DNA from 2 places in the uncultured Comamonas sp. genome. Region 2 is predicted to be linked to the other one. Evidence: predicted binding sites of a transcription regulator. Region 2 holds the regulator's gene; the other holds the start of a gene.

Region 1 (5,199 bases), on a different contig from region 2:
TCAGACAGGCAAACACGATCAGGCTTTTGAGCAAGGTCTGGTCCGTCTGCGAGGTGCCGGTCTGGAAGTTGGGGTCCATGATCGCGTCGATGAACGGGATCAGGAAAGCATCCTTGTTGCGGATCGAGGGGACCTCGTTGTAGGCGTTGAAGATCTCGGATTCATCCAGCCCGAGCGACTCCACGATGTACTGGTAGGCATGGGTGTGGATGGCTTCCTCGAATGCCTGGCGCAGCAGAAACTGGCGGCACTCCGGCGCGGTGATATGGCGGTAGGTGCCCAGCACGATGTTGTTGGCGGCCAGCGAATCGGCCGTGACGAAAAAGCCCAGGTTGCGCTTGACGATGCGGCGCTCGTCCTCGGTCAGGCCATTTGGGGATTTCCACAGCGCGATGTCGCGCGTCATGTTGACCTCTTGTGGCATCCAGTGGTTGGCACAGGTAGCCAGGTATTTCTCCCAGGCCCATTTGTATTTGAACGGCACCAGCTGGTTGACATCGGTCTTGGCGTTGATGATGCGCTTGTCGGCGGCGTTGACCCGCTTGAACATCGCTGCAGGTGGTGGTGCAGCGGGCAGCGCAGCAGTGGCTGCGAGCGGCGCCAACGCGTCGATGGAATCTTCTTCAAAGCTCAGCATGGGTGGTGCGCTCCTGGTGGGGGCCGGTGTGGTGGTTCAGGTTCGGACGATGTGCGGGAGTCACTGGCAGGCTTCGCAGCCGGGGTCATCGATGGCGCAGAAGCGGATGTCGGTGCCGGGCGCAGCGGGCTGGGCAGCGGCGGCGGCTGCCACCGCTTGGGCTGCGGGCGCGGCCTGGCTGCTGGGCACGGCATTGAGTACGCGGCTTTGGATGGTGGACTTTTCAGCCTGCGTGGCGCTGGTGGTGCGCAGGTAGTACGTGGTCTTGAGGCCGCGCGCCCAGGCGAGCTTGTAGGCATCGTCGAGTTTCTTGCCAGATGCCCCTGCCATATAGATATTGAGGCTCTGCGCCTGGTCTATCCATTTCTGCCGCCGCGAGGCCGCTTCCACCAGCCAGACGGGATCGACTTCAAAGGCCGTGGCATACAGAGCCTTGAGCGCATGGGGCACGCGGTCGATGGGGCGCAGCGAGCCCTCAAAATGCTTGAGGTCCATCACCATCACGTCGTCCCACAGGCCCAGCTTCTTGAGGTCGCGCACCAGGTACTGGTTGATCACGGTGAACTCGCCCGAGAGGTTGGACTTGACCGACAGGTTGCCAAACGAGGGTTCGATGGAGGCATCGACACCGACGATGTTGGAGATCGTGGCGGTGGGTGCGATGGCCACGCAGTTGGAATTGCGCATGCCGTCCTGCGCGATCTTGCGGCGCAGTGCTTCCCAGTCCAGCTGCATGCTGCGGTCCACCTGGACATAGTCGGCATGGCCTCGGGCCTGGGCGAGCAGGTCCAGCGTGTCCAGCGGCAGAATGCCCTGGCTCCACAGCGAGCCAGGGTAGCTGCTGTAGACACCGCGCTCGCGCGCCAGCTCGGTCGATGCCCAATAGGCGTAGTAGCAGACCGCCTCCATCGAGGTGTCGGCAAACTGCACCGCCGCATCGCTGGCGTAGGGGATGTGCAATTGGTAGAGGCTGTCCTGGAAGGCCATGATGCCCAGACCCACCGGGCGGTGGCGCAGGTTGGAGTCGCGCGCCTTGTCCACCGCGTAGTAGTTGATGTCGATGACGTTGTCGAGCATGCGCATGGCCGTGGCGACGGTGCGCTTGAGCTTGTCATGGTCCAGTGCCAGGCCGCCTTGCCCGTCATCTTTCAGGTGGCGCGCCAGGTTGACCGAGCCCAGGTTGCAGACGGCGGTTTCCGTGTCGCTGGTGTTGAGCGTGATCTCGGTGCAGAGGTTGGAGGAGTGCACGACGCCCGCATGCTGCTGTGGCGAGCGCAGGTTGCAGGCATCCTTGAAGGTGATCCAGGGGTGGCCAGTCTCGAACAGCATGGACAGCATCTTGCGCCACAGATCGACCGCCGGCAGCGTCTTGCTCAGCGCCAGTTCGCCGGTTGCCGCCTGGGCCTCGTAAGCGGTGTAGGCCCGCTCGAAATCCTTGCCAAAGCGGTCGTGCAGATCGGGAACGTCCGAGGGTGAGAACAGGGTCCAGGTCCCTTTTTCCATGACCCGTTGCATGAACAGGTCGGGGATCCAATTGGCGGTGTTCATGTCATGGGTGCGGCGGCGGTCATCACCGGTGTTCTTGCGCAGCTCCAGAAACTCCTCGATGTCCAGGTGCCAGGTCTCCAGGTAGGTGCAGACGGCGCCTTTGCGCTTGCCGCCCTGGTTGACGGCGACGGCCGTGTCGTTGACCACCTTGAGAAAAGGCACCACGCCCTGCGACTCGCCATTGGTGCCCTTGATGCGGGCACCCATCGCACGCACGGGGGTCCAGTCATTGCCCAGGCCCCCGGCAAACTTGGACAGCAGCGCGTTTTCGCGGATCGCATCGTAGATGCCGCCCAGGTCATCGGCCACCGTGGTCAGATAGCAGGACGACAGTTGCGAGCGCAAGGTGCCGCTGTTGAACAGGGTGGGGGTGGACGACATGAAGTCGAACGACGAGAGCAGGTCATAGAACGCAATGGCCCTTGCATTGCGGTCGTCCTCCTTCAGCGCCAGGCCCATGGCCACGCGCATGAAGAAGGCCTGGGGCAGCTCGATGCGCTGCTTGCGCACATGCAGGAAATAGCGGTCGTACAGAGTCTGCAACCCCAGGTAGTCAAACTGCAGATCGCGCGCGGGCTGGAGGGCTGCGGCCAGGCGCGGCAGGTCGAAGTCCAGCATCTCGGGCGCGAGCAGTTCATGCGCGATACCTTGCGCGACAAAGCCGGGGAAGTAGCTGCGGTAGGCCGCGCCCATGTCGGCACTGCTGACATCCTGGCCGATCACTTCGCGCGTGATGGTGTGCAGCAGCAGGCGCGCGGTGACAAAGCTGTAGTCGGGGTCTTTTTCAATCAAGGTGCGCGCTGCCAGGATCGATGCCTTGAACACCTCGTCCATCGGAACGCCGTCGTAGAGATTGCGCAGGGTCTCGCTGAGGATCGGGGCTGGATCGACGTCCTGGCCCAGCCCCTGGCATGCGGCCGCAATACGGTCATGGAGTTCTTTGACGTCGAGCAGCACCGGCTGGCCCCGGTCCTGCACATGCAGGCTGGCATGGGCGGGTGTGTGCTGGGCCTGCAACTGCGCGCGCTCCTGGTTGCGGCGCTCGCGGTACAGCACGTAGGCCCGCGCGACCTCGTGGTTGCCGCCACGCATCAGACCCAGCTCCACCTGGTCCTGCACATCTTCGATGTGAAAAGTGCCGCCGCTGGGGCGCGAGCGCATCAGGGCGCGTACCACCGTGTGGGTCAGGTTCTCGACCACTTCGCGAACGCTGGCCGATGCCGAGCCCTGGCTGCCATGGACGGCCAGGAAGGCCTTCATGATGGCGGTGGTGATCTTTGCAGGCTCGAAGGGGACAACTGCGCCGTTGCGCCGCATGATCTGGTAGTCCGGCAGTACGGTGAATCCATCCAGGGTGCGCGAGCTGGTGGCCGGTGCGGCCTGTAGCTCAGAAAGCGAAGCAGCGCTCATGATGTCCTCTCAGTGGGTGCAAAAAACCGGAGAAACAGCGCTGTGGTATGCCGGTATCACCAAGCCTCTGGGAACCGCATCACACTACATGTAGTGTTTTTGTGAGCGCTGGACACTACCTGTAGTGTATGGGGCATTGCGCATTTTGTGTGCAGGGGCTGTCGCCATGCTGCGCAGCAAAACAGCGGCAACTGCGCATGGCGTGGTCATTTGGGCATGCAAACCACCGCTGTGCGTGTGTTACGGGGCGATCCCCGTTGCCAGCCTGCGCAAAACGGGGCCAGGGCACAGAAAAAATAATTTTTCAAACAGGAGAAAATCTCACATTTCGCAGGCGTCTGGGCCTGCAAAAATGCCAACGCGCGGCGAAAAAGGGCCTCTGCACCGAGGGCAGATCTACAGCCCGATGGATGGTGGAAACATCGCGGCAGGCCAGTCCAGCTCCTGCTGCAGGCGGGGCCAGGAAAAGCCGGGGCCGGGATCGTTCTTGCGGCCGGGCGCGATGTGCTCGTGGCCGGCGATATAGGCAATCGCATACTGCGCGCGGATCTGCTGGCACAGCTGCACCAGGCTCTGGTACTGCGCCGGCTCGAAGGTCTCGCCCTCCAGGCCTTCGAGTTCGATGCCGATGGAGTCGTCATTGCAGCGCGGCCGCCCGCGCCAGAACGACTGGCCGGCATGCCAAGCGCGTTCGTCGGCACTGACAAATTGCCACACGGCCCCTTCGCGGGTGATGAAAAAATGCGAGGAGACCTGCAGCCCGCGGATGGTCTGGAAGTACGGGTGCGCATCCCAGTCGAGCTGGTTGGTGAACAGGCGCTGCACATCGCCCGTGCCGTAGATGCCCGGTGGCAGGCTGATCGAGTGGACGACGATCAGATCGGTGCAGGCGCCGCCGGGGCGGGGCCCGAAGTTGGGCGAGGGGCACGGCGTGGCCGTGCGCAGCCAACCCTGGTGCCAGAGCGCGGCATGCGCCGCCGCCGGGGGGCGGGCGTCCGCGCCGGGCGGCATCTCGGGCAGGTCTTGGGGCATGGCGTCAGTCCTAGGGCTGTACCCCATCGCTGGGATCGTGGATCTGCAGCCGTTCCATGCGGTAGCGGATCTGGCGCAGGCTGATGCCCAGCCGGTTGGCGGCGGCTGTGCGGTTGAAGCCGAACTCCTGCAGCGCGCGCACGAGGATATCGCGCTCGATGGCATCGAGCCAGGCCTGCAGATCGGCTGGCAGATCCTGCGGAAGGGGAAAGCGCTCGCCGTGGGCCGGTAGCGCCGAGGGGAGGGGCGGTGCTGCGGCCACCCGTGGCGCGGCGGGCGCCAGGTAGGCAGGGGTTTGCTCGGCAGCGATGCTCTGAACTGCAGCGTTCGCAGCCCCCCCGGAGCGCGCAGGCTCGATATGCAGAAACGGCCCGTCACTCAGCGCGACAGAGCGCAGCAGCAGGTTCTCCAGCTCGCGCACGTTGCCCGGCAGTGCGTGGCCGGCAAGCGCTTGCAAGGCCTCCGGGCCGAGCTGGGGCACCGGCTGGCCGCTTTCGTGGGCAATGCGCGCAAGCAGCACCTCGCACAGCGCCGGCAGATCCTCGCGGCGCTCGCGCAGTGGCGGGATGAAG
Region 2 (5,199 bases):
TTACCGCCGAACGCGATAAACCCATTGCCTCCAGCGCGCTGTGGCCTCGGCTACACTAGCCGGGTACGCGACTGGCGATAGACATCTGTATGACCGGATTGTTGACGTGGAATGCAGGCCCGGCCTGCAGCAACCACCGGGGAGCGTACCGTGCAGTGCCAGGGCGGGCCCACCGTCCCCCGCACCCGCCACGTGTTAGCCGTGCGCCTGGGCAGCCCCTGTTTTTGCCACCCTCAACGTTGGCAGGCAGGGCTCACTTCTGACTCCAACGACCGCCATGTACCAACGCAACATCCTTGTCGAACAGACCGACGCCGAACTCTTTGCAGCCATCCAGGCCGAAAACCAGCGTCAAGAGCAGCACATCGAGCTGATCGCCAGCGAGAACTATGCCTCCCCTGCCGTGATGTGGGCTCAGGGCACCCAGCTGACCAACAAGTACGCCGAAGGCTACCCCGGCAAGCGCTACTACGGTGGCTGCGAATTTGTCGATATCGCCGAGCAACTGGCGATCGACCGCGTCAAGCAGCTGTTTGGCGCTGAAGCGGCCAACGTGCAGCCCCATTGCGGCGCCTCCGCCAACGAAGCAGTCTTTCTGGCCTTCCTCAAGCCCGGCGACACCATCATGGGCATGAGCCTGGCCGAAGGCGGTCACCTGACCCACGGCATGCCGCTGAACATCTCCGGCAAGTGGTTCAACGTCGTCTCCTACGGCCTGAACGCGAAGGAAGAGCTGGACTACGACGCCATGGAAAAGAAGGCGCACGAGACCAAGCCCAAGCTGATCATCGCTGGCGCTTCGGCCTACTCGCTGGAAATCGACTTCGCCCGCTTTGCCAAGGTGGCCAAGGATGTCGGCGCGATCTTCATGGTGGACATGGCCCACTATGCCGGTCTGATCGCCGCAGGCGAGTACCCCAACCCCGTGCCCCACGCTGATGTGGTGACGACGACGACCCACAAGAGCCTGCGCGGCCCACGTGGCGGCGTCATCCTGATGAAGGCCGAGCACGAAAAGGCCATCAACTCGGCCGTGTTCCCCGGCCTGCAAGGCGGCCCGCTGATGCACGTGATCGCTGCCAAGGCCGTGGCTTTCAAGGAAGCGCTGTCGCCCGAGTTCAAGACCTATGCCCAGCAGGTCAAGACCAACGCCCGCATCGTGGCCGAGACCCTGACCGAGCGCGGCCTGCGCATCATCTCCGGTGGCACGCAAAGCCACGTGATGCTGGTGGACCTGCGCGCCAAGGGCATCACCGGCAAGGAAGCCGAAGCCGTGCTGGGCGCTGCCCACATGACGATCAACAAGAACTCCATCCCCAACGACCCGGAAAAGCCGATGGTCACCAGCGGCATCCGTATCGGTACGCCTGCGATGACCACCCGTGGTTTCAAGGACGAAGAAGCGCGCCTGACCGCCAACCTGATCGCCGACGTGCTGGACAACCCCCGTGATGAGGCCAACATCGCCGCCGTGCGCGCAAAGGTCAATGCCCTGACCGCACGTTTCCCCGTCTACCGTTGATCTGAGCAGCGCCCGCGCCTATGAAATGCCCCTTCTGCAGCCATCCCGATACCCAGGTGGTGGAGACCCGTGTTGCAGAAGACGGCGGCTTTGTACGGCGCAGGCGCCAATGCGGCCATTGCGAAAAGCGCTTCACCACCTATGAGCGGCCCGAAGTCAGCCTGCCGGTCATCGTCAAAAAGGACGGCCGGCGCATCGACTATGACCGCAGCAAGCTGCGCGGCTCCTTCAGCCTGGCGCTGCGCAAGCGCCCGGTCAGCATCGACAAGGTGGACATGGCACTCGAGCATGTCGAAGACAAGCTGCGCACCCTGGGTGCGCGCGAGGTGCAGACCCATCTGATCGGCGAGCTGGTCATGGCCGAGCTGCAAAAGCTCGACAAGGTGGCCTACATCCGCTATGCCAGCGTCTACCGCAGCTTCGAGGACATTGACCAGTTCAAGTCCATCGTTGACGAGGTGACCACCCCGCCGCCGGCTGCCAAAAAAGACGGCGCCCGTAAAAAGGACTGAGCGATAAAAAAAGCGAACCCCAGGGTTCGCTTTTTTTCGTGGGTGCGCCAGACCGGTGCCGGTCCGGCCCCTGCGCGTCAGGACTGCGGCGCCTCCGCAGCGATCGGGCCCACATCCAGCTGCACATCGCTGTTCTGTGCGCGGTGGCGCAGCGCATGGTCCATCAGCACCATGGCCAGCAAGGCCTCGGCAATCGGTGCGGCGCGGATGCCCACGCAGGGGTCGTGGCGGCCCTTGGTGATGACCTCGGTGCTGTTGCCCTCGGTATCGATGGACTCGCGCGGGCTGATGATGGAGCTGGTCGGCTTGATGGCGATGCGGATCTCGATGTCCTGGCCGGTGCTGATGCCGCCCAGAATGCCGCCGGCATTGTTGCTGCGAAAGCCCTGGGGGCTGAGCGAATCACCGTGCGTGGTGCCACGCTGGGCCACACTGTCAAAACCAGCGCCGATCTCCACCGCCTTGACGGCATTGAGGCCCATCATCGCGTAGGCGATGTCGGCATCGAGCTTGTCATACAGCGGCTCGCCCAGGCCCACCGGCACACCGCTGGCCTGCACCCGGATCAGCGCGCCGCAGGAGTCGCCCGCCTTGCGCAGCGCATCCATATAGTCTTCATAGCGGCTGACATCGGCCACCGGTGCAAAAAACGGGTTGTTGGGCACATGCGCCCAGTCCTCGAACGGCAGGGCCACCTCGCCCACCTGCAGCATGCAGGCGCGGAACGCGGTGCCGAACTTCTCTTTCAGCCACTTCTTGGCCACGGCGCCGGCCGCCACGGTAGGCGCCGTCAGCCGGGCCGACGAGCGGCCGCCACCACGCGGGTCGCGGATGCCGTACTTGTGCCAGTAGGCATAGTCGGCATGGCCCGGGCGAAAGCTCTGCGCAATATTGGAGTAGTCCTTGCTGCGCTGGTCGGTATTGCGGATCAGCAGCGCAATCGGCGTGCCCGTGGTCTTGCCCTCGTAAACGCCCGACAGAATCTCCACGCTGTCGGGCTCATTGCGCTGGGTGACAAATTTGCTGGTGCCGGGGCGGCGGCGGTCCAGATCCTGCTGGATGTCTGCCTCGCTCAACGCCATGCCCGGTGGGCAGCCGTCAATCACGCAGCCAATCGCCGGGCCATGGGATTCGCCAAAGTTGGTAACAGTAAATAAGGTGCCGAAGGTATTGCCGCTCATAGCCCGCCATTATCACTGATGCCAGTGCCCCGCACAGCCCCGCAGGGCTCACCAGCAGGGCTGGTCACCCCCGGGCGGCTGGCCGGCATGGGGCCAGCCACTGGGCAGGCCCTGCAGCACTGCACTGTGGCGCACCGCGCGCAGGCGGCCAAAGCCGGTGTCCATGGTTTCCAGATAGGCTTCCGGCGGTACTGCGGCCGGTGCCGGCGCAGCGGCTACTGGCCGCTGGCTCATGGATTGCAGCCACTGCGCCACCCGCGCCAGCGATACCTGCACATGCCAGCTGCCGCCTTGCGTCGCCTGGCGGTACAAGGCCGCCTGGATGCCAAAGGCCAGCAAAAATCCCGCGCTGTAATCCAGAATCTGCAGCGGCAGCGCCCGCAGCCCCGTGCTGCCAAAAGCCTGGCCCTCGGCCCAGTTGATGCCGCAAACGGTCTGCACCAGCGAATCAAAGCCACGCCGGTCGGCCCAGGGGCCGCTGCGCCCGTAGGCCGACAAGCTGGCATACACAATGCCGGGCCGCAGCCGGGCGACAGACTGCGGCTCCAGCCCCAGCGCATCCAGCGCGCCAGGCCGGTAACCCGGCAGCAGCACATGGGCCTGGCCCAGCAACGCGGCCATGTTGCGCTGGCCTGTCTGCGTTTTCAGGTCCAGCAACGCCGAGCGCTTGCCCCGGCTCATATCGGCAATGGCGTCGATATTGGGCAGGCCCGGGCCATTGACCATCAGCACATCGGCCCCTTGCGCGGCCAGGCTGCGGGCGGCCACGGGTCCGGCCAGAATGCGGGTCAGGTCGAGCACGCGCAGGCCATCCAGCGGCCGGTGCCGGGCAGGCGCAGGCCAGCCACGGGCTGCGGCGGGCTGGCCGCTGTCCAGTTGCGTGATGGACACCAGGGGCTGCGCTGCCACCGCCGCACTTTGGGGGTGGGCCTGCCAGGCCTGCGGGCTGCGGGCGGCTGCGACCACCAGGCCAAGCGCTGCGGCCCGCTCTTCCACCGCCTGCGCCGTCCAGCCTTTGAGCGCATCGGCCACCGCCTGGCGCGGAGTGGCTGCGCCGGTGGGCAGGCCCAGCAGCCGCAGCAAGCCATCGCGGTGGTGGTCAAAATTGGCATGGATGCGCAGCCAGCCCGGCTCGCCCAGATCGGCGCCGCAGGCATACAGGCCCGAAATGGGGGCCCACAGGTTGGGCTGCTCACCGTCTATCGTGAAATAACCGCTGCATTCGGCCAGCACATGGCCCACATCCACATTGACCGGGGGCATGGGCAGCTGCTGGCGGTGCTGGTCGATCCAGGCGCTGGCCAGGCCGCTGGCAGCCACTGCAGCCGGGGCCGCCACATCGATGCAAAAGCTCGACGGGTAGGCTGTGCCGTCGCCGCTGAGCGCCAAAGCGCCTGGCTGCAAAGCCTGCGCTGGCAGACCCGCTTGCTGCCACAGCGTGTGCACGCTGGCCTGGATGGCGGCATGCAGCGGCAGCTGCGCCAGGGTTTGGGTGGCGGCGGTGTTGTGGTCAGTGGTTGGCAAGGCGTTCTCCTGGTGGGCACATGGCCGCCATTGCATACCTGCCGCCCGCTCGGGTCAATCTTGATTGGCTCGGTACACCTGACTTATGTCCCGCACTGCATTAGCATGGCACATGGTTCCTGCACGCCCCGCCCCCACCCCGCCTGCCGACAACGACAGCCCCTGGCTCACCAGCCAGCAGGCCGCCGCGATGCTGGGCGTGCAGCGCGCCAGCCTCTATGCCTATGTGAGCCGGGGGCTCCTGCGGGCGCACAGCCAACCGGGCACGCGCGGCCATGTCTACGCCCGTATCGATGTGCAGCGCCTGGCGCGCCAGCGGCAAGCGGTACGCAACCCCGCGCAGTTGGCCCGCTCCACCTTGGATTGGGGCACACCGGTGCTGCGCTCGGCCATCACCCAGGTCAGCCAGGGCCAGCTGTATTACCGGGGCCGCCATGCGCTGCAATGGGCGCAGCATGCC

What was found. Region 2 encodes NrdR, which represses ribonucleotide reductase genes. Its sites were predicted from a motif close to CACNANATNTNGTG; they were not measured.
Region 1: a site for NrdR is predicted at 3,678-3,691, ahead of ACHWUQ_RS06445 (ribonucleoside-diphosphate reductase subunit alpha). Genes of this name have one in related genera too.

The regions. Positions count from the first base shown of each region.
Region 1 covers NZ_CAXYJV010000012.1:99,021-104,219, reverse strand. The annotation lists gene ACHWUQ_RS06450 (ribonucleotide-diphosphate reductase subunit beta) at 1-637, opposite strand, end outside; gene ACHWUQ_RS06445 (ribonucleoside-diphosphate reductase subunit alpha) at 698-3,595, opposite strand; gene ampD (1,6-anhydro-N-acetylmuramyl-L-alanine amidase AmpD) at 3,992-4,606, opposite strand; gene ACHWUQ_RS06435 (sigma-54 dependent transcriptional regulator) at 4,638-5,199, opposite strand, start outside.
Region 2 covers NZ_CAXYJV010000047.1:9,651-14,849, forward strand. The annotation lists ZMP/ZTP riboswitch at 58-220, shown strand; gene glyA (serine hydroxymethyltransferase) at 278-1,522, shown strand; gene nrdR (transcriptional regulator NrdR) at 1,543-2,034, shown strand; gene aroC (chorismate synthase) at 2,112-3,215, opposite strand; gene ACHWUQ_RS18980 (CoA transferase) at 3,264-4,739, opposite strand; gene ACHWUQ_RS18985 (citrate synthase family protein) at 4,852-5,199, shown strand, end outside.